DNA from 3 places in the Labrys sp. HAY1-8F genome. Region 2 is predicted to be linked to each of the others. Evidence: riboswitches for the same ligand, from Rfam matches in the RefSeq annotation. Region 2 holds a riboswitch; each other region holds the start of a gene.
The links. A riboswitch is a leader RNA that binds a small molecule or an ion and turns the genes downstream of it on or off. The one in region 2 is predicted to bind cobalamin.
Positions count from the first base shown of each region.

Region 1: it holds a riboswitch for cobalamin, as region 2 does, so the genes downstream of both, ACR9ZN_RS25785 (CbtB domain-containing protein) here and bluB (5,6-dimethylbenzimidazole synthase) in region 2, are expected to answer to the same signal.
Region 3: it holds a riboswitch for cobalamin, as region 2 does, so the genes downstream of both, metE (5-methyltetrahydropteroyltriglutamate--homocysteine S-methyltransferase) here and bluB (5,6-dimethylbenzimidazole synthase) in region 2, are expected to answer to the same signal.

Region 1 covers NZ_JBPGWZ010000002.1:3,616,574-3,624,107, reverse strand. Annotated here, with positions in the region: gene ACR9ZN_RS25805 (efflux RND transporter permease subunit) at 1-1,851, opposite strand, end outside; gene ACR9ZN_RS25800 (efflux RND transporter periplasmic adaptor subunit) at 1,867-3,033, opposite strand; gene ACR9ZN_RS25795 (UDP-glucose dehydrogenase family protein) at 3,456-4,772, opposite strand; gene ACR9ZN_RS25790 (histidine phosphatase family protein) at 4,888-5,442, opposite strand; cobalamin riboswitch at 5,575-5,720, shown strand; gene ACR9ZN_RS25785 (CbtB domain-containing protein) at 5,751-5,963, shown strand; gene ACR9ZN_RS25780 (CbtA family protein) at 5,982-6,746, shown strand; gene ACR9ZN_RS25775 (J domain-containing protein) at 7,215-7,534, shown strand, end outside.
Region 2 covers NZ_JBPGWZ010000002.1:1,906,775-1,914,308, reverse strand. Annotated here, with positions in the region: gene ACR9ZN_RS17840 (ribokinase) at 1-173, opposite strand, end outside; gene ACR9ZN_RS17835 (glutamine amidotransferase) at 177-965, opposite strand; gene ACR9ZN_RS17830 (phosphotriesterase family protein) at 1,096-2,184, opposite strand; gene ACR9ZN_RS17825 (ABC transporter permease) at 2,187-3,194, opposite strand; gene ACR9ZN_RS17820 (ATP-binding cassette domain-containing protein) at 3,191-4,009, opposite strand; gene ACR9ZN_RS17815 (ABC transporter substrate-binding protein) at 4,096-5,037, opposite strand; gene ACR9ZN_RS17810 (cupin domain-containing protein) at 5,175-5,795, opposite strand; cobalamin riboswitch at 5,933-6,113, shown strand; gene bluB (5,6-dimethylbenzimidazole synthase) at 6,258-6,992, shown strand; gene ACR9ZN_RS17800 (TerB family tellurite resistance protein) at 7,065-7,534, shown strand, end outside.
Region 3 covers NZ_JBPGWZ010000002.1:905,107-912,640, forward strand. Annotated here, with positions in the region: gene recA (recombinase RecA) at 1-569, opposite strand, end outside; gene ACR9ZN_RS13255 (NAD(P)-dependent oxidoreductase) at 879-1,796, shown strand; gene ACR9ZN_RS13260 (porin) at 1,867-3,033, opposite strand; gene ACR9ZN_RS13265 (fumarate hydratase) at 3,396-5,036, opposite strand; cobalamin riboswitch at 5,447-5,644, shown strand; gene metE (5-methyltetrahydropteroyltriglutamate--homocysteine S-methyltransferase) at 5,908-7,534, shown strand, end outside.

The DNA.
Region 1 (7,534 bases), 1.7 Mb from region 2:
AACGCCGATGACATGGCCGACACCGGGAACGTCCTTGGCGATTTGCTGGGCCTTGCGCACAACGGCGTCGGTGCGCTCCAGCGAGGCGCCGTCAGGCAACTGCACCACCACGATGGCGTAGCCCTGATCGGAAGAAGGCACGAAACCTCCCGGTACTTTGGTATAGGTATACCAAGTAGCAACGATAAGGCCGGCATATATGAGCAAGAACAGCGCCTTGTGGCGAGCTGCGAAGCCCACCGTGCCGCCGTAGCCGTGCGACAACTTGTCGAAGCCGCGATTGAAGCCGTTGCCAAGCGCCTTCAGCCAGCGCAGCAGAAAGAAACGGCTCTTGTGATCGGCATCGTGCGGCTTAAGCAGCAGGGCGGCGAGCGCAGGCGACAGGGTCAGTGAGTTGAAGGCCGATATTACGGTGGCGGCCGCGACGGTCACCGCGAACTGTTGGTAAAACAGACCGGATATGCCGGGGATGAAGGCGGTGGGCACGAACACCGCGCACAGCACCAGGGCGATGGCGATCACGGCGCGGCCGACCTCGTCCATGGTGACATGGGCAGCCCGATTGGGCGTCATGCCGTCATGGATGTTACGCTCGACATTCTCCACCACCACGATGGCGTCGTCGACCACGATGCCCACCGCCAGGATCAGGCCGAACAGCGTGAGCATGTTGAGCGAGAAGCCGAGCCCCGCCATCACCGCGAAGGTGCCGATGATCGAGACGGGAATGGCAATGATCGGGATGATCGCCGCCCGCCAGGACTGCAGGAAGACGAAGACGACGATCACCACCAGCACGATCGCCTCGAAGAAAGTCTCGTAGACAGCCTCGATCGAGGCCGAGACGAATTCGGTGGGATTATAGACGATGGAATATTTCAGTCCCGGCGGAAACGCCTTGGCGAGATCGTCCATCTTAGCCTTGACGCGATCGGCGGTGGCCAGCGCGTTGGATCCGGGCCGCTGCAACAGAGCGATGCCCACTGTGGACTGCCCGTCGAGATAGAGATTGGAGCCGTATTGCTTGGCGCCAACCTCGACGCGGGCGACATCCCGCAGCTTCAGCAGGCGGCCGTCCGGTGTCGACTTGATGATCACGTTCCGGAATTGCTCGGCGTCCTGGAAGCGGCCCTGGGTAGTGACCGTGATCTCGCTGGTGGTGTTGTTGGGCGAAGGCTGGGCGCCGAGCGTGCCTCCGGAGACCTGCACGTTCTGTTCGCGCAAGGCCTGCACGACGTCGCCGGCGGTCAGGTCGAAACTGGCCAGGCGGTTCGGATCGAGCCAGACGCGCAGCGAGGGCTCGCGCAGGCCGAAGGCGAAGGTCGAGCCGACGCCGTCGACGCGAGCGAGGATGTCGTTGACGTTGAGGATGGCATAATCGGAGATGCCATAGTCGTTGATAGAATTATCCGGCGAATAGAGCGTGACGATCAGCAGGAAGTCGGAGGAGGACTTGTTGACCGTGATGCCCAGCGCCCGCACCTCGGCCGGGAGGCGCGGCTCGGCAGAGGAGACACGGTTCTGCACCTGCACCTGGGCGATGTCGAGATCGGTGCCCGTAGCGAAGGTGACTGTGATCTGCAGCGAGCCGTCGTTGGTGGCCTGGGATGTCTGGTAGATCATCCCCTCCACGCCGTTGATCGACTGCTCCAGGGGAGCGGCCACCGTTTCGGCGATGGTCTGGGCATTGGCGCCGGGATAGGTGGCGTTGATCACCACGGTCGGTGGGGCGATCTGCGGGAACTGCGCGATCGGCAGTCCGACATAGGAGACGAGCCCGATCACCACCGTGACGATCGAAACGACGGCGGCAAAGATCGGGCGGTCGACGAAGAAATGGCCGAATTTCATGAGTTGCGCTCCCGATCAGTTCGGGTCGGGAACGAGCGTCTCAGGCACGTCCAGCTTGGTGGGTTGCGGCACGACCTCGCCGCCCGGGCGGGCGCGCATCTGGCCATTGATCAGCACCTGGTCCTCGGGCTTGAGGCCCGACTTGATCACGCGGAAGCTGCCGAATTTCGGGCCCAGTTCTACTGGGCGGATATTGGCGATCTTGTCGGTGCCGACCACGATGACATAGCGCCCTTGTGCCGACTGGCCCACCGCCACATCGGGCACGACCAGCGCCTCATAGGGTTCGCCGATGGTGATGCGAACGCGCCCGAACAGGCCGGAGGTGAGGAAGCCGTCGGCATTGGCGATCTTGGCGCGGGCCGTGACGGTGCCGGTCTGGGCGTCGACCTGCGGTGCGAGATAGTCGAGCGTGCCCTTGTGGGAGAAGGTCTTCTCGTCCGACAGGCCGATCTCGGCCGTCAGCGCGGGCTCGGTGCCACCTGCATCCATCTTGTGCTTGGAGGCCCGCTGATAGGCAAGGTAGCTCGCCTCGTCGAAGTCGAAGTAGAAATAGATCGGGTCGACAGCGACGATCGACACCAGCGGCGAGGTCGAGTTGGCTACCACCAGATTGCCGCGCGATACCAGCTGGCGGGCGATCCTGCCCGAGATCGGTGCGGCGATGGTGGCATAGTTGAGGTCGAGCTTGGCCGTTGCGAGGGCCGCGTTGGCCGAATTGATCGAGGCCGCCGCTTCCTGATAGGCCTGGAGGTTGGCCTGGTAGGTGGCATCGGTAACGTTGCCGGTCTTCCTCAACGCCTCGGCGCGCGCCAGATTGGCCTTGGTCAGGTCGATCCTGGTCTGCGTGATCTTCACCTGGGCGGCCGCCTGGTCGACCGCGGCCTGGAACGGGCGCGGATCGATCGAGAACAACACGTCGCCCTCCTTGACGAGGGATCCTTCCACGAAGCTGGACTTGTCGAGATAGCCGGTGACACGCGAGGTGATGTTCACCTGCGGCCAGGCCTGGAAACGACCGGTGAACTCGACCGATTCTGTGATCTTGCGACTGACCGGATTGGCCACCGTCACCGGCATGGCCGGCATTTGCTGGGCGAGCGCGGTGCCCACCCCCTCGAGGGCCGCCAAAGCCAGTACGCCGGCGGCCAGCCGACCTATTTTGCGACGCAACCTCGACATGAACATCCTCGCAAGCAAGCGCCTCAGCCAAACCGCCCGCATGGCTAATGGCCTTGTCGCGGGCACTGGAGCTGGCGTCTGAAAATCCTGCAGGATTTCCCAGCCTGCACCCATCAGGGCAGGTTCGGAGATCCTGTTCAGCGCTCGGCCGGCCGGAATCGGGGCAGAATCGCCGTGTGGGCCTTATAGTATGATAATTCTTACCGCTTTGATCCAATCAAGATCGCCGCCCTGCAACCGTGAGTTGGGACTTGATGCAAATCCGCAACAGGCCCGCCGCTTCTCGCGCCGGTACTTGACGCCGGCGGACCCACATTCCGGCCATTTACAAGCCAAGCGCATCAATCCCTTCCCGAAACGGGCGGGTTTGACCCTGTCCTGGGAGCAGCACCGGGCCTGAGCCAAGCTCGCCCGCAAAAAGGTCAGGGTGTCGTCCCCTCGCGCCCGATGCTCTCATAGCGAAAGCCGTGCCGCTTCATGTCGTCGAGCCGGTAGATGTTGCGCAGGTCGACGATCACCGGCCGCGTGAGCAGGCTTTTGACCCGTTCGAGGTCAAGCGCCCGAAACTCGTCCCATTCGGTGACGATCACGGCAACATCGGCCCCGTCGAGGCAATCATAGGCGCTGGAGCGATAATCGACATCGCTGAGGGTCTTGTGCGCCTCCTCCATCGCCTGGGGATCGTAGGCGCGCACCCGGGCGCCCTTGTCCTGCAGGGCGAGCACGATCGGGATCGAGGGGCTGTCGCGCATGTCGTCGGTGTTCGGCTTGAAGGCGAGGCCGAGCAGGGCCACCGTCTTGCCGGCGATGTTGCCGTCGAGGGCCGCGATGACGCGGCGTGCCATCGCCGCCTTGCGGGCATCGTTGACGCCGACCACCGCTTCGACGATGCGCAAGGGCACGCCATGTTCCTGGCCGGTGCGCAGCAGCGCCAGCGTATCCTTGGGAAAGCACGAGCCACCGAACCCCGGACCCGCATGCAGGAATTTGGAGCCGATGCGGTTGTCGAGGCCGATGCCGCGCGCCACTTCCTGCACATTGGCGCCGGCCTTCTCGCACAGATCGGCGATTTCGTTGATGAAGGTGACCTTGGTCGCCAGGAAGGCGTTGGCGGCATATTTGATCAGTTCGGAGGTGCGTCGGTCTGTGAACAGCAACGGCCCCTGATTGAGATGGAGCGGGCGATAGACCTCGGCCATCGCCTCCTTGGCCCGCTCTTCCTCCGTGCCGACCACGATGCGGTCCGGACGCTTGAAATCCTCGATCGCCGCGCCCTCGCGCAGGAATTCAGGGTTTGACACCACGCTGACATCGGCGTCCTGACGGACTTCGCGGATCAGCCTCTCGACTTCGTCGCCGGTGCCGACCGGTACGGTCGACTTGGTCACCACCACGGTGAAGCCTTCGACCGCCGCCGCGATCTCCCGCACCGCGCCATAGACATAGGACAGATCCGCATGCCCGTCGCCGCGGCGCGAGGGTGTGCCGACAGCCAGGAACACCACGGCGGCATCGCGGACGGCGGGCGCAAGCTCGGTGGTGAAGGACAGGCGCTTCTCACGCACATTGCGGGCCACCAGATCCTCGAGGCCCGGCTCGTAGATCGGCATGCGGCCGGCCAGCAGGCCCTCGATCTTGGCTGGATCCTTGTCGACGCAGGTGACGACATGGCCGAAATCGGCGAGGCAGGCCCCCGTCACCAGGCCGACATAACCCGTACCGATCATTGCAACGCGCATGACATCAATCCTGTTTGGACGACCAATCCGTCAGACGCGTGTCTACAAAAGGCCCGGCGACATGCCAATGACGAAAAAAGAGAGGAACTCCGTTGGAGGGCCCTGCTCAACGCCTCTATGCCCCCAACCGCAGCGACCAGCCCCGGCCGGATGGCCTGAGATCGGCTGTCGCCAACGGGGCGGCATCGATACGCCAGAAAGAACGAGCCTGGGCCCCGAGGGCGTGAACGACCGCGGCGCGCAGCACCGAAGCGTGGGTAACGGCGAGCGTATACCCCTCGAACCGCTTGCCATCGAGCCAGGCGCCGACCCGCGCAATCAGGGTTGCAACACTCTCTCCGCCATGCGGGCAGGCATCCGGATCGGTCAGCCATGCCCGGAGCGCCTCGGGTTCGGCGGCCGCTACCGCGTCCAGGGCAAGCCCTGCCCAGCGGCCATGATCGCATTCGCGCAGGGCTTCATCGACCTCAGGATCATGGCCGAGGGCCTGCGCGGTCTGGCGAGCCCTGAGCGCCGGGCTGCTCAGGATGCGGGCCGGCCTGCCGAAATGCCCTTCCAGCTTCCGCGCCGCAGCCAGCCCTCTTGCATCGAGCGCCTCATCGAGGGGAAAACCCGCTGCGCGCACCGCAGGCGTAGCCCCATGGCACAGCAGGATCAGGCGTGGTGTCATGACGGCAGTTCCCAAGACTTAGAGTGCATGATTCGACCGAACCAATCGGATCATGCTCCCTAAGTTTTTGTTTCAACGCATGGTATCGTCCAAAAAGTCGCGCAACTTATGCTCTAAGTCGCTTCCGGAATATTGACATGTTCGTGACTTGGGCTCTTATGGAAGGGCTTTGCCAAGGGTGGGAAGCCGGTGTGAATCCGGCACGGTCGCGCCACTGTGAACGGCGGCGCTTGGGCGCTGTCCGCAAGTCAGACCTCTTCCAAGGCAGCATGACTCGTAGCGGGACGCGTAATCCCAAGGAGCTTTTCATGACCACCGCAACTCTGGCACCCGTCGCCCAGCAGCCGATCACCATCCCGATCCGCGAGATCTTGCCCTGGGCGCTCTTCACCGTGCTCCTGGCCGTACTCGCCATTTATTTCGTCGGCGCCGAACAAGGTGCGACCTCGCTGATTCCCGGCGTCTACATCCACGAATTCGTGCACGACGCTCGCCATCTGCTCGGCTTCCCCTGCCACTAGGGCGCATAGGCAAACGACATGGTTAGATCGCTTTTGATCCGGGGGATGCTGATCGGCATCCTGGCCGGACTGTTGGCGTCTGGCTTCGCCTGGGTCTTCGGTGAACCACAGGTCGATGCCGCTATCGCCTATGAGGAAAGCCACGCGGTCCCCGCCGCGCCGGCACCATCCGCAACGCCGGCAACCTCCCAGCCGGCCGCAGCACATGAACATGAGGAAGACCCGGTCAGCCGGCCGGTGCAGTCCAGCTATGGCCTCATGACCGGCATGGTCGTCTATGGCGCAGCCCTCGGCGGCATCTTCGCTTTGGTCTTCGCCTTCGCGCAGGGACGGATCGGCACGCTCAGCCCGCGCGCGACAGCAGGGGTGATCGCGCTCGTCGGTTTTGCCGCCATCATGCTGGTACCGCAGATCAAATATCCGGCGACGCCGCCGGCCGTTGGCAATCCCGACACGATCGGCCTGCGGACCGCCTTCTATTTCGGCACGATCCTGCTCTCCCTGGTGACGATGGCGGCCGCCCTGGGCACGGCGAACCGTCTCGCCGCCAGCCTCGGCCGCTGGAACGCCAACCTGGTGGGGGCGGCCGCCTATCTGGTGGTAATGGTGGTCGCCATGCAGATCCTGCCGGCCGTCAACGACATCCCGGCGGATTTCTCGGCCACGGTGCTATGGAAGTTCCGCGTTGCCTCGCTCGGCATCCATGCCGTGCTATGGGCAACGCTCGGGATCGCCTTCGGCGTTGCAGCACAGAAGTTGCTGCAAACCTCCGCCAGCCGCTGAAAAAGGCCAACCGCCCGCGTCAAACGTCGCATTTTTACAACACTAGCCCGGTTTTGGACCTGTTTTCAAAATTTCTTTCATTTCGCACTTGCGAAATGAATGCATCAGGATCACTTTAGGCACGTGGTGGATGCGCGTTTGCGCTCCCCCACTGCCCTCCTTGGGCGTTTCCTCCCTAAGACTTGGGCCGCCATTCGGCGGCCTCTTTCTTTTTCGGGTCAGCAGACCCCATATTTCAAAATCTGCAGCGGCATTCCGCCTCAATTAACCCCAGAGCAAAGCGCGTTCAGGTATGAACGCTTGTTTGCTCTCACTGTTTGGTTCCAAGCCAGTCCTTTGGATTGGCTGGAGCGTCCTTGCGATTTGACATGCTTCACTCAAATTACAAAACGCTCTTGCGTCCAAGCTCATGCTTGCCCATTTGTGTTCACCCTCGCATAGTGTGTCATTATGGATCTGGACTCGCCCTTGTTTGATCGCATCCGGGTGCGCCCAAGGGCCGAAGAGGTCCAGCCGGCGAGCGTACAGCTATGCGAACATGCCGGCTGCCGAAACGCCGGTGAATTTCGCGCGCCCAAGGGGCGCAACCGCGAAGGCCAGTTCTGGCATTTCTGCCTGGGGCACGTTCGCGAATACAACAAGACCTACAATTATTTCGCAGGCCTGCCGGACGACTCGGTGAGCGCCTATCAGCGCGATGCCGCCACAGGCCATCGCCCGACCTGGACGATGGGCGTCAATCCCTGGGCCAAGAAGCGCGGCGAAGGGCCGCAACCTGGCCCGGAGAT
Region 2 (7,534 bases):
GCCCACAGCGTCACGTCCGCGCCTGTGCGGGAGGCGGCAATGGCCTGGTTGGCGCCCTTGCCGCCGATGCCGTCGGCGTGACCGGAGGCATTGAGCGTTTCGCCGGGAACCGGGAAACGCTCCAGCCGGAAGGTCGTGTCGACACAGACATTGCCGACGACATGCACTGCCATGGTTCAGCCCTTCGTGGTCGCCCGATTCTTCTCGGTCGCCCAAGCCAGCATCTGCTCGAACAGTTTCTTGTAGCCGTCCCAGGCGATGAAGCCCGGCGGCAGCCAATGCGGGCCGACATCGGACGTCCAGGCCACGGTGCGGCCCTTGCCGTAGGTGCCGGTCACCAGCAGCGGCTGGGAACCATAGTCGGACGAGACCGTGGCGAGCACCTCGGCGCCCGGCTTGAGCGTCACCTCGTTGTAGCCGAGCAGGACGGGCCATTCCGTGCTGAGACCCTGCAGGATCGGATGATCGGCCGCGCCGGTGACGACGGGGGCGTAGCCCTCGGGCACTTCCACGCGGTCGTCGAAAGCAAGGCATTCGACCGGCAGCACGTCCTCCACCGGCGTCTTGCGGTAGCGCGCGCCGCCATTGATGCCCTGGAAGCTGAAATAGCCGCCGAACATCAACAGGCCGCCGCCGTTCTGCACATAGTCACGCAGAAGGCGCAGGCGGTTCGGGGTGGGCTTGGAGTGGATCCAGGTATCGGGATGGAGCAGCAGCGTGTTTGCGCCGATGTCGGATAGCACGACGGCGTCATAGGCGCAAAGCGCCTCGATCGTCTGCGGGAAATGGCGCTGGGCCTCATGCGCAGGCATGAAGGTCACGTCGAAGGCGCCGTCCTTCAGGGCGGCGAGAAGCTCGTCCGCGCCGGTGTGATAGGTGGCGGTCGGGAACTGGTCGAAGCCCTTGATATGGGTCGAGGTCGAGACCCAGGATTCGCCGGCGAGCAGGATCTTCTTCTTGGACATGGTCACTCCTATAGCGTTTTGCGATTTGGTGGGATCACCAAGAATCGCAAAGACGCGTTCGAACAAAGAGTTAGAGCAAAAGTGCGTTTTCGATAAAAAGCGCTTTGCTCCAGGAAAAGGGGTCGTGGGCTCACACCGCGGCGGAGAACACGGATTTGGGATTGTCGACGAGCACGCGGTCGATCGCGGCCTGCTCCACGCCGTGGCGCAGGAGGCGGGGCACGAAATGCTTGAGGATGAAGCCGTAGCCGAAGCCGCCATAGCGGGTGAGCATGATCTTCAGGAAGACGTCCTGCGACAGCAGCAGGCGGTCGGTGAAGCCCATGTCGACCAGCGCGCGGATCGCGGTGGCGTTCTGCTCGTCGGAAGGGGACTGGGCGTCCTGGTCGGCAAAATAATAGTCCATGCCGATCATGTCGTATTCGAGGAAGGCGCCGCGTTCGGCCAGGGCCCGCTGATAGGGCAGGTCGGCATGGCTCGGATTCATGTGGCAGAGCACGGTATGCCTGGGATCGGCGCCCTCGGCCTCGACAATGTCGAGCACGCGATGACCGAGACGCTCCCAGCCCGGCAGATGGATGGAGAGCGGCAGGCCGGTTATCCCGGCTGCGCGCGCCGAGGCGCGCAGCGACTTTTCCTCCTCCGCCGTGAAATCCTTGCTGACGCCGACCTCACCGATGATCCCCGCCATGATCTGCGGCTGCTCTTGCCCGCCGCCGACATCGTTGACGATGAACTGCGTCACCGCGTCGACATCCATCGCCTTCAGCCAGTCCGGATGGGTCGGCTCCAGATAGAAGCCGGTACCCATGATGATCTTCATGCCGGAAGCGCGGGAGATGCGTGCCAGCTTCTCGGGTGCCCGGCCGATGCCGATATTGGTGGCCTCGATCACCGTATGGCCGCCGAGCGCCTGGAAGCGCTTGAGCTCGGACAAAGCGAGGTCACTGTCGTCGAGCGAGACATTGTCGCGATTCATATAGGGGTTCATCCGCAACTCGCCGATGATCTCGATATTCACCGCCTGCTCGGCGATCGCTTTCTCGTCCGGATGGCAGGGGCATTTCCAGGTGCGGGCGCCATCGAGCAGGATGTGCTCGTGCATCAGGGTGATGCCGAGGTCGTCCACCGGCACCGGGCCGAGCACGGTCATGGCGGTGCCGGATCGGATGCCGATCGGCTTGCGTTCGGCGGGACGGGGCTGGAACAGGTGATCCATGCTCAATGGCTCCTCATCGCGCCCTTGAACAGGCGGAAATTGAGCCAGATGGCGATCAGGATGATCGAGCCGGTGACGATAGGAGTCAGGAAGGGTGACATATGCGCCAGCACCAGGCCGTTGGCGATGACCGCCACCGTCAGGGCACCCAGCACCGTGCCGACAACGGTGCCGCGCCCGCCGAACAGGCTGGTGCCGCCCAGGACCACCGCGGCGATGACGTCGAGCTCGAAACCCTGGCCGGCATTGGAGGAGCCGGAGCCAAGGCGCGCCGCCAGGATGACGCCGGCCGCGGCGGCCGCCATGCTGGAGAGGATATAGACGCACAGCACCACGAAGCGGGTATTGATGCCGGCGCGCCGGACAGCCTCGGCATTGGCGCCGACGCCGGTGACATAGCGGCCGAAGGGCGTCCGGTTGAAGACGAGGAAGGCGATCACCAGCACCACGAGGGCGATCAGGGCGGGCACGGGCACGCCGAGGAACCAGGCGCGCCCGATCGCGGTGAAGGGGCTCTGAGCCTCGACCGGGATCGAATAGCCGGCGGTGATCAGGAGAGCGAGGCCTCGGATCACCGACAGGCCCGCCAGGGTGACGATGAAGGCGGGAATGCGTTCATAGGCGATGAAGAAGCCCTGTATGGCGCCGATCACGCCGCCCATTGCCAGCATCAGCACGATGACGAGGGGCCAGGGAATCCCGGCCTGCAGCGAGGCCGCCGACAGAGTCGCCGCGAGCGCCAGCACCGAGCCGACCGAAAGATCGATGCCGCCGGTCGTGATCACGAAGGTCATTGCGGCCGCCACGATCAGCAGCGGTGCCGACTGGCGCACGATGTTGAGCAGGTTGGGGGTGGTGAGGAAGGCGTCGGTCCAGATCGAGAAGACCAGGCAGACGAAGATGAAGAACAGGGCGATCGAAATGATGCTGCCATTCGCCATCGCCTTGTCGCGCCAGCGCGCCTTGTGGACGCGGGGGCGATGGGCGGGCGTGGTGGATGAGGCCGTCATGCGCGGGCTCCGTTGTCCTGGGGAGAGCCGTTCTTTTGGGCGGCGCCGGCGGAGCGGGCGTTGAATTTGCGGCCGACGATGAGGTTGACCACCTCTTCGATATTGGTGTCCTCGATCCGGCGCTCGGCGACGTTGCGACCCTCATACATCACCTGGATGCGGTCGCAGACGAGGAAGAGGTCCTGCAGGCGGTGGGTGATCAGGATGACGCTGACGCCGCGGGCGCTGACGGTGCGGATCAGTTCGAGCACCGCCTCGACTTCGGCGACGGCCAGGGCGGCCGTGGGCTCGTCCATGATCAGCACGGAGGGATTGAAGGAAGCGGCGCGGCCGATGGCGATCGACTGGCGCTGGCCACCGGAGAGGTTCTCGACCTTCAGCCTGGTATCGGCGATGACGATGCCGAGCTTGTCGAGCATGTCGCGGGCCTGGTCGTGCATGCGGCGCTGGTCGAGGAAGGGAACGCCGAGGATGCGGTGCCTGGGCTCGCGGCCGAGGAAGAGATTGCCGGCGACATCGACGCTGTCGCACAGCGACAGGTCCTGATAGACCATCTCCACCCGTGCCGCGCGGGCATCGGCAGGGGAGGCGAAGGACTGCACCTTGCCGTCGATCTCGATCGTGCCGGTGTCGGGGATCACGGCGCCCGAAAGCACCTTGCTCAGGGTCGATTTACCGGCGCCATTGTCGCCGACCAGTCCCAGCACCTCGCCGGGCCTGAGCATCAGCGATACGTCGTCCAGGGTCTGGATCGTGTTGTATCGCTTGGAGATACCGGTCATCTTGACGCGGTAGGGTTCGCCACTGTCCATCATGGTTCCGCCTGGCAATGAGATGCCCCGCCCGCGGCTCGAAGAGCAGCGGGCTTGGGCCCAACTATGCGTGGGGGCCTGTCAGCCCGTTACTTGAACATGCCCCGGAACTTGTCGACGTTCTCCTTGGTGACGATCGTCACGGGAACGTTGATGATCGGCTCGACCTTCTCGCCCTTCTTGAGCTTGGCCAGGGCTTCCACCGCGGCCTTGCCCTCGCCGGCCGGATCCTGCTGGATCACGCCGGTGACCCAGCCCTGGTCGATGCCTTCGATGGCCTGCTTGGTCAGGTCCCAGCCGAAGACCTTGACGCCTTCGGTGCGCCCCTGGCTGGTCACGGCGGACACGGTGCCGAGAAGGGCCGGTTCGCCGGTGGCATAGAGCGTGGTCATGTCGGGATTGGCCGTCATCAGGTTCTCGGCCGCGCTCAGCGCCACGTCCTGCACGTTCTGGCCGTCGACGGTGTCGAGGAAGGTGACCTTGAGGCCGCTGGCCGTCACTGCCTTCTTGAAGCCATCCAGCCGCTGGTTCTGGATGTAGGAATTGAGGGCGCCGACCACGCCGATCTTGGCGGTGCCATCCAGCTTGGACTTGACGTAGTCGGCGTAGAACTTGCCGATGTCCTCGCCGGCCTTGAGATTGTCCACGCCGACGAAGGAGACATTGTCGCCGTCGGGGATCTGGGCATCGATGGCGATGACGGGGATGCCGGCCTTCTTGGCGGAGGTGATGGCGGGCTTCACGCCGTTGACGTCGATGGCGATCAGGATGATGCCGTCGACTTTCTGGGTGATGTAGTTCTCGATCGCATCGTTCTGGGCGCTCGGAACATTGTTGGCGTTGAAGATGACGAGCTTGGCGCCGGCCGCCTTGGCGGCGGCCTCAGCGCCTTCGTTGATCTGGTTGAAGAACAGGGCCTGCTGGTTGATGGTGACCAGGGCGAAGGTGTCGGCCAAAGCGGACACCGATCCGAGGGACAGCGCCAGGGCTGCCGCTGCCGAGCAGCCGGCGAGATATTTTGAAAGCCGCATTTCAGTTCCCTTCATGGATGGCCCGTGCCGGGCTCATTCTCAGTTCTGACATCAGCATCATTCAAGAGACTTGAATTCATGTCAAGTTACTTGAATGGCGGTCTCGGGGATTCTTGAAACGCCGACGGCGTGAGGCGTTAGAAGGTGGCAGGCGTGTTGACCCAGAAGATGCTCGCGCGCTCCGTTCCGGTGTTGCGGTACCAATGAGGCAATTCCGACTTGAACACGAAGGTATCGCCGGCAGAGAGCCTGAAGGTACGCTCACCGACCATCAGCTCCACGGTTCCGGTCAGCACATAGCCGACTTCCTCGCCCTGGTGCTGGATCGGCCCGGCGCTCTCGCCGCCGGCCTCGATGTGGTGGATGTTGCATTGGAGGAGATGACCGGGCGAATAGGGGATCACCCGTTCCAGCGAGATGCCCTCGCCCCGGCGCAGCGGGTCCAGCGAGATCAGGGGGCGCGAGCCGGCGCGAAAGACGATACCCTCTTCGCTATCCGATTCCTCGAACATCCAGCCGATATTGGTGCCGAGGACCTCCACGAGGCGATGCAGCATGGGCAGGGAGGGGGAGGCCTTGCCGTTCTCGATCTTGGACAGCAGGCTTTCCGAACAGTCCGCGGCCGTCGCCAGGGCCTTCAGCGTCAGCCCCCTTGTCTGCCGGGCCAGGCGAAGGCGGGTGCCGAGCCGCACGGGATTGGCCTGTTCCAGGGGATCTGGGTGATCGCCGGCGCGTCGTTTGAGGTCGATCTTGTTCATTGCGCGATTGCCAGGATGCTTCATTGCCCGAAAGCCTAGCCGACGATTCTAGGCCACAAGCCTGCACCCTGTCCACTTCGCCGCCGGCCGCTCGGCATCAGCGTCCCAAACGGCTGGGCAGCCGGCACCTCCCATGCTACATCCGCAAGACCTTCGGTGCCCGCTTGCGGGAGAATCGGGAACGCGGTTTGAAGCCGCGACGTGCCCAACGCTGTAAGGGAGACTATCCGGGCAGGTTTCAGGCCACTCGCTCTGCGGGGAAGGCGTCCGGATGGGTGGATCCCAAGTCAGAAGACCGGCCGGAGGCGATAGATCGGCGTGCGCGGACGGCGCGGCGATTGCCATCGCAAAAGCGTTTTGTGACTTCTTGGAAACACCAAGAATCGCAAAGACGCGTCGAAAAAGGGGAGCTAGAGCAAACAAGCGTTCATGCTTGAACGCGCTTTGCTCTAGGGAATGACGATGGACCCATCCACGGGAGCGCTTGCGCCCTCCGGGCCGTTTTCACCGGCCGAACGCGACGCCGTCTATCGCGCCATCTTCACCAGGCGGGACGTCCGCAGCCAATTCAGTCCGCAGCCCGTTCCGGACGATGTCCTCGCGCGCATCCTCGTGGCCGGGCATCATGCGCCGTCGGTCGGCTTCATGCAGCCCTGGAGTTTCCTGGTGCTGCGATGCCCTGAGACCCGGGGCAAGGTGCAGGCCCTCTTCGAGGAGGCCAATGCGGAAGCGGTGGCGATGTTTCCGCCGCAGAAGCAGGCGCAATACCGCTCGCTGAAGCTTGCCGGCATCCTCGATTCCCCGGTCAATCTGTGCATCACCTGCGATCCAGACCGCGCCGGCCCCGTGGTGCTCGGCCGCACCCATGACATGGCCATGGACCGCTACTCCACCGTCTGCGCGGTGCAGAACATCTGGCTGGCGGCACGGGCCGAGGGCGTTGGGGTCGGTTGGGTCAGCATCGTCGATCCCGTGCGTCTGCGTGCGGCACTGGGCATTCCCGAGCGCGTAATTCCGGTCGCCTATCTGTGCCTTGGTTATGTGCACGAAGCCTATGCCCGGCCGGAGCTGGAAGTGAAGGGCTGGCGCCAGCGCCTGCCGCCGGAGGCCGTGCTGAGCTTCGACGCCTGGGACGGCCAGCGGCCCGACCATCCCTTGCTCGCCGCCATGCGGACGGCTATGGGGGATGCTGGTTGATAGAGCAAAGCGCAAAGACGCTTTGGGGTGGCCGGCGCAGATGCGCGCCGTCTCGATCGGGTGGCATGGCCGATGGATTTCCTGCGTAAGAATGCGATCTGGATTATCGCACTGCTGATTACCAGCCTGGTCTTGCTGGAGGGGCCGAGGGCGATCCTGATCGGGGCATTCGTGGCCGCCCTCGTCGGTCTGTTCTGGCTGTTGCGCGGCAAGGCCCGCAAGCCGGCGGCGGGCCGCCGCCTCGAGACCGTGCCGAAAGTTGTCCCCCTTCCGCTCGACCGGGGTGCCGACACGGTTCGGCCGCAGGCGCTCGAGCGCGCCTCTCTCAAGACCATCGATGATCCGAGGCTCGCGGCCGTCGTCCTGATGATCCAGCTTGTCCGCACCAATGGCTTGCTGACCCGGGCCGAGCGGGACACGATCCTCGCTCTTATGGCCGATCCACTCGGGATCGGCGATCGCGAGCATGTCTATGAGCAGGCCTTGCAATTGACGGACCGCGGCCGGGTGTTCACGCCGGTCGCCGAGGAATTGGCGCCCCT
Region 3 (7,534 bases), 1.0 Mb from region 2:
GTCAGCTTGCGCAGCGCCTGGCTCATCAGGCGGGCCTGCAGGCCGGGCTGCACATCGCCCATTTCGCCTTCGATTTCGGCCTTGGGCGTCAGCGCCGCCACGGAATCGATGACGATGACGTCGATCGCCCCCGAGCGCACCAGCGTGTCGCAGATTTCAAGGGCCTGTTCGCCGGTATCGGGCTGCGAGATCAGCAATTCGTCGAGATTGACGCCCAGCTTGCGGGCATAGACCGGATCGAGCGCGTGTTCGGCGTCGATGAAGGCACAAACGCCGCCTCTCCTCTGGGCCTCGGCGACGCTGTGCAGCGCCAGCGTGGTCTTGCCCGAGGATTCCGGCCCGTAGATCTCGATGACACGCCCCTTGGGCAGGCCGCCGACACCGAGCGCAATATCGAGACCAAGGGAGCCGGTGGAGATCGCCTCCACCTCCATCGTCTTGGAACCCTTGCCGAGCCGCATGATCGAGCCCTTGCCGAAAGCGCGTTCGATCTGTGATAGGGCGGCGTCGAGCGCCTTCGTCTTGTCCATGGAGCTTCCTTCGACCAAGCGCAGCTGCGTCTGACTCATATGCCCGTTTCCCTATCAAGCACGAACGGATTCGTCATCCGAACCAATCGTTTTCAACACTGGGCTTGCATCTTGTCGCAATTCAAAGCCCCGTGGCGGTATGTACCCATTTTGTTCTCATTCATGCAAGTTCTATTTTTGTTCTCATCGTTCTTATTTAACAGAAGCTGACTGCCGACCTTCGATAAATCATCATACCATTGCACCATCGGGCTTGCGCCCGAAGCCCCTCCCCGTCCACACTCACCGTCGGCAGGATGCGCCGGCAACCCGCGTCGGAAATGCGGGACAGGAAACGGGACGATTGCAATGACGAATGCGCAGGAAAGCGTCGGCTTCATCGGGGTCGGCTATATGGGCCATGGCATGGCCAAGAACATCGTGGAGAAGGGCTACGCGCTGACGGTGATGGGCCACCGCAACCGGGCGCCAGTGGAGGATCTCGTGGCCCGCGGCGCCAAGGAGGCCAAGACCCCGCGCGAGGTGGGCGCCGCTTCCAGCGTCGTCTTCCTCTGCGTCACCGGTTCGCGACAGGTGGAAGCGCTTGTACACGGTCCCGATGGGCTGAAGGCCGGCCTGAAGCCGGGATCCGTCGTCGTCGACTGCTCGACCTCCGATCCCAATTCCACCCTCGCCCTCGCGGCCGAACTCGCCGAAGCCGGCATCGATTACGCCGATGCGCCGCTCGGCCGCACGCCGAAGGAAGCCTGGGAAGGCACGCTCGATACCATGGTCGGCGCAAGCGACGCCCTGTTCGAGCGCCTCAAGCCGGTGATATCAACCTGGGCCGGACGCATCGTGCATATCGGTGGCACGGGCGACGGTCACCGCATGAAGCTGCTCAACAATTTCCTGTCGTTGGGCTATGCCGCCCTCTATGCCGAGGCCCTCGCTTTGTCGCAGAAGGTCGGCATCACACCCAAACGCTTCGACAGCGTCATCCGCGGCGGCCGCATGGATTGCGGTTTCTACCAGACCTTCTCGCGCTGGGTCCTGGAGGGCGACAAGGATGCCCACAAATTCACCATCGCCAACGCCTACAAGGATCTAAGCTATCTGGAGGCGATGGCCAGTGCGGCAGGATTGGTCAATCCGATCGGCAATGCCGTGAAGAACTCGTTCGGCGTGGCGATGGCCGCCGGCGGTGCGGAGCGCTACGTGCCGATGCTCACCGACTATATCGGCAGCCTGAACGGCACCGATCTCATCCCGGCCAATCAGAACTGACCGGCGCCGAAGACAGGAACGCCGCGCCCAGGAGAGCGCGGCGTCCATGCTTTTTCCTCTATAGGCCGGATCAGAAGGTGCGGCGCAGACGCACACCTGCACCGACAGCGTCGACCGTCTTGGTGTTCGCGCCCTCCGCGTCCTTGTTCTGGTACCAGACTTCAGCGCCGGCAATGAAGCCCTTGACGATAGTGTAGTTCACCTGGCCGCCGATGACGTAATATTTGAAATTGTCGCTGACGTTGGTCGCCACGCGCGGCGCATCGAAGTCCAGGTAACCACCAAACAGCACGGCCTGCAGTTGCTTGGTAACGTTCAGGCCAGCCTCGGCCTGCACGGCAAAGCCCTTGGCGCTGTCGAGATCATATGGCGCGCCGTTGGTCGGATAGGCATCCCAGCCCCCGATACCCAGAAGCGAGGACCCATTCGGGTTGGAAGCAGCGCCGACACCGAGATAGCGCGTCGCACCATCGGCATAACTGGCTTCGACGGCCACATAGCCGCCTTCCAGAACCGGAATGTTCACATTGCCGCCGAAGCCGATCGAGTAGCCCCATTTGTCACCGTAATTCGACACGGCGGAGCGATTCTGGTGAAGAGCGCCCATGATCTGCAGGCGGCCCCAACCGTTCTTGTTGTCGTCATAGCCGATCACGCCGACGATGTCGGGCACCTGCGAACCGCCGAGGCCACGAATGTTGGCATTGCCGGTATTGCCGAAGGTTGTGGTGTTGGCACGATGATCGCGGCCATCTTCGATCGACAGGGTGGCGTAGGCCTTGTCGAATTGAGCCGTATAGCTGATCAGGTTACGCCGGCCCTGCTCGCCGAAATAAGGGGCGAAAAACTCGGCCTGATAATTGGGATCGTAGAAGGCGTAAGGCGACCAGGCGTAACCGGCCGTCAAGCCGCCAAACTGCAGATAGGCCTGACGCACCTGGAAGGTGTCGTGCGTGGCCGCACCCGCATTCGATTCAGCCTGGAGTTCGAAGAAGGAGCGCAGCATGCCCCAGTCGGTCTGGGTACGGGCATCGAAGCGGATGCGGGCATTGGTTCGAAACTGCGTCTGGCTGATGTTGCGCTTGCCCGTCGCATTGCTGGGCGCCTGCGCATACCAATAGTCGGCCCGGATCTGGCCACTGATCTTGAGGCAGGTATCGGTGCCCGGAATGTAGAAGAAGCCCGGACCGAACGCCGTACAGACCTTCACATATTCAACGGCTTCGCCCTTGCTCATGGGCAAGTCCGCAGCAGAAGCTGCGACGATGCTGAGCAATCCAGCGCCAGCGCCGAGTAAAATTGCACGAATAGACATGGAAATACCCCGATCTTATAATATAGCCCTCAATCAGGGCCGCTCTCTTCGAAAAGCTGGCAAACCAATATTCAGCCAATCGAAGAGGCGCGGTCGTTGTGCACCGCGATATCGAAGCTTTCCTCCCAGGCGAGACATTACACAATGTTAAGGTGAGTCATCGTTCTGACACAAAAGGGCTTTGTCCATGACAGTTGCGATTTTGCAACAACACGCAGAACGTGCATGAAAAAGGCCCCTCCCTTTTCAGGAAGAGGCCTCGCCGAAAAGCAGGGTGAGCGAACTCAACCCAGATTAAGTTCCTTGAAGAAATCATTGCCCTTGTCGTCGATGACGATAAAGGCCGGGAAGTCCTCGACCTCGATGCGCCAGACCGCTTCCATGCCGAGCTCGGGATATTCGAGCACCTCGACCTTCTTGATGCAGTCCTGGGCGAGGCGCGCGGCGGGGCCACCGATCGAACCGAGATAGAAGCCGCCATGCTTGGCGCAGGCCTCGCGGACCTGGGCGGAACGGTTGCCCTTGGCCAGCATCACCATCGAGCCGCCGGCCGCTTGGAACTGGTCGACATAGGCGTCCATCCGGCCCGCCGTGGTGGGGCCGAAGGAGCCCGAGGCATAGCCGGCGGGTGTCTTGGCCGGGCCGGCATAGTAGACAGGATGGTTCTTGAGATAATCGGGCATCCCCCCACCCGCTTCCAGGCGCTCGCGCAGCTTGGCATGGGCAAGGTCGCGGGCCACGATGATGGTGCCGGTCAGCGACACGCGCGTCTTTACCGGATGGCGCGACAGGGTTTCCAGGATGTCAGACATCGGCTGGTTGAGGTCGATCTTCACCACCGCCCCGCCAAGCTTGCTCTCATCGATCTCCGGCAGGAAGCGCGCCGGATTGTGCTCGAGCTCCTCGAGGAAGACACCCTCGCGGGTGATCTTGCCCATGGCCTGGCGATCGGCCGAGCAGGAAACGCCAAGGCCGATCGGCAGGCTGGCGCCATGGCGCGGCAGGCGGATGACACGGACGTCGTGGCAGAAATACTTGCCGCCGAACTGGGCGCCGACCCCGAGCGACTGGGTGAGCTTGTGCACTTCTTTCTCGAGCTCGAGGTCGCGGAAGGCATGGCCGAGTTCGGAGCCCTCGGTGGGCAGGCCGTCGAGATAGCGCGCCGAAGCGAGTTTCACGGCCTTCAACGTGATTTCGGCAGAGGTACCGCCGATCACCACCGCCAGATGATAAGGCGGGCAGGCTGCCGTACCGAGCGTGAGGATCTTCTCCTTCAGGAAAGCGATCAGGCGGTCCTTGGACAGGATGGAGGGTGTGGCCTGATAAAGGAAGGTCTTGTTGGCCGAGCCGCCGCCCTTGGCAACGAAGAGGAACTTGTAGGCCTCCTCCCCTTCCGCGGAAATGTCGATCTGGGCCGGCAGATTGGTCTTGGTGTTCTTCTCCTCGAACATCGACAGCGGTGCGAGCTGCGAATAGCGCAGATTCTTCTTCTCATAGGCATCGCGGATGCCCTGGGCGATGGCGCCCTCGTCCTCACCTTCCGTCCAGACTTTGCGGCCCTTCTTGGCCATCACGATGGCCGTGCCGGTGTCCTGGCACATCGGCAGCACGCCACCGGCGGCGATGTTGGCGTTCTTGAGGAGGTCATAGGCGACGAAGCGGTCATTGTCCGTCGCCTCGGGATCTTCCAGAATGTTGCGCAATTGCTGGAGATGGCCGGGGCGCAAGAGATGATTGATGTCCATGAAGGCCTGCTCGGCCAGAAGCCGCAACGCCTCGCCATCCACCTGCAGAATCTCGCTGCCTCCGAGCTTTTCGACCCGCACGCCCTCGCTGGTCAGCTTGCGGTAGGGCGTCTCGTCCGCTCCCAGGGGGAACAGGGGAACGTGGGGATAGCGGGAATTGGCAGCGGAATCGGCAGGCATGGAGAGGATCTCCGAACAGAGCGTTTTGCGATTTGACGGCTTCGGCAAGAATCGCAAAGACGCGTCAAAACAAGGAGCTAGAGCAAACAAGCGTTTCCGTCTAAACGCGCTTTGCTCCAGGGCTGGCAGAGGTGGCGCAGGGGTGCCACCGGTTTGGCCCTGATTTAGTCGTTTTTCTCACCGCTGCCTATGATCAATTGGAATCGTTCCATGCTGAAGCCCCCTCGGCCTTTCGTGCACGGCCAGACGAGGCACTCAGGCAGGCGCCGCCATCGACACCGGGCTTGTGGTTGCGATTGAAGCCGAGCAAAGGCCGCCGCGAGGTCGCGATCCAAGGGCAACCTATGATCGCATGGCATGCCTATATAAACATGTCTTTATGTCGACCTTGACTTTCACGACGTCTTGTCGTTTGCTTGCCCAGTCGAGGTTCTTCCATTCTCGCAATGGAAGCTAAGAGGGAAGCCGGTGCGATGCCGGCGCTGCCCCCGCAACTGTAGACGGCGAGAACTTGCCTCATCATGCCACTGCCTGCCCTGCGCAGGTGGGAAGGCAGGCAAGCTCGGTGAGCCGTGAGCCAGGAGACCTGCCCCGACGAATGTAAACGTCCTCGGGCGGGGTGTCCCGGTGGTTGCTTGACCAAGTCAATGTCCTTGGCCGCGTCAGGCGCTCCCGTACGGCCTTTGCCCCCAGTTCTTCATGGGGTCTGCCGATGTTCAAGCTTCAAACTGCCATCATGCGTGAAGGTGCAGTCGATCCGACTGCTCGACGACGAATGCGTTGCGGCGTGCCCTGACGGTACGCCGCTCCCTCCTCGATCCGATCCATTCACCACGAACCGGGACCTATCGGTCACCGGCCGGAGACGCGCATGTCCATTCCCATTTCGACGCTCGGCACGCCACGCATCGGCCCACGTCGCGAACTCAAGACGGCCCTCGAAGCCCACTGGGCCGGAAGGCAGAACGAGACCGCCTTGCTCGCAACGGCAGCCCAGTTGCGCGCGAGCAACTGGGCTCGACAGAGCCTGCTCGGCGTTACCCATATCCCGTCCAATGACTTTTCGCTCTACGATCAGGTTCTCGATATGAGCGCCGTGGTCGGTGCCATCCCCTCTCAATATGGCTGGGAGGGTGGCTCCGTCCCGCTTTCGACCTATTTCGCCATGGCGCGCGGCAGGCGGGGCCATGACGATCGTGGCCATGACGATCGTGGCCATGACGATCGTGGCCATGAGGGCTGCTGCCATGGCGGCGGCGGTGTCCCCGCTCTCGAGATGACCAAATGGTTCGACACCAACTATCACTACATGGTTCCCGAATTTCGCCGCGGCCAGGCCTTCGAACTCGCTTCGGCCAAGCCCATTGACGAATTCAGGGAGGCCGTAGCGCTCGGCTTCCACACGCACCCCGTGCTCATCGGCCCGGTGACCTATCTGCTGCTCGGCAAGAGCAAGGACGAGGGCCTGGATCCGCTCACCCTGCTGCCAGGCCTCTTGCCCGTCTATGCCGAGATCCTGCACAGGTTGGCCGCGGCCGGCGCGGACTGGGTGCAGTTCGACGAACCCTGTCTCGTGCTCGATCTCGACGAGAACGCGCGGGCCGCCCTGCGCCATGCCTATGGCGTCCTTTCCAGCACGGTCTCCGATCTGAAGATCATGATCGCGACCTATTTCGGCGGCCTCGGCTACAATCTCGACCTGGCACTCGACCTGCCCAGCGCCGGCCTGCATCTCGACCTGGTGCGGGCGCCAAGCCAGCTCGGGCAGGCGGTCGCACGAGCCAGCGCCGACAAGGTGCTATCGCTGGGCGTGATCGACGGGCGCAATGTCTGGCGGAGCAACCTGACTGCCCTTCTTGATCGGATCGAGCCGGCGGTTGCAGCCCTCGGCCCCCACCGCGTCGTCCTCGCTCCGAGCTGTTCCCTGTTCCACGTTCCCTACGATGTCGAGGCCGAGCGCGCGTTCGATCCTGAACTCCGCAGTTGGCTGGCCTTCGCCGTCCAGAAGATCGGAGAGCTGAAGACCCTGTCGACAGCCCTGGTCGACGGGCGGCGGGCCGTCGCTGATGAGCTCGCCCAATCGGACGCAGCAGATGCGGCCCGCCATGTATCCGCTCGTATACATGATGCCGGCGTCGCCGCCCGCATGGACGGGCTCACGCCGGCCATGAGCGAGCGCCAGCATCCCTACACGCTGCGCCGCCGGGCCCAGGAATGGCTCGGCCTGCCGCAATTTCCCACCACGACCATCGGTTCCTTCCCCCAGACCGGCGCCGTACGCAAAGCACGCGCTGACCACGCAAAGGGCTGGATCGACGACGCCGACTATCAGCGTTTTCTGCGACAGGAAACCACCCAGGCGATCACTTGGCAGGAAGAGATCGGCCTCGACGTTCTCGTGCATGGCGAATTCGAGCGCAACGACATGGTGCAGTATTTCGGCGAGCAACTGGCCGGCTATGCCTTTACCCAGCATGGCTGGGTCCAGAGCTATGGCT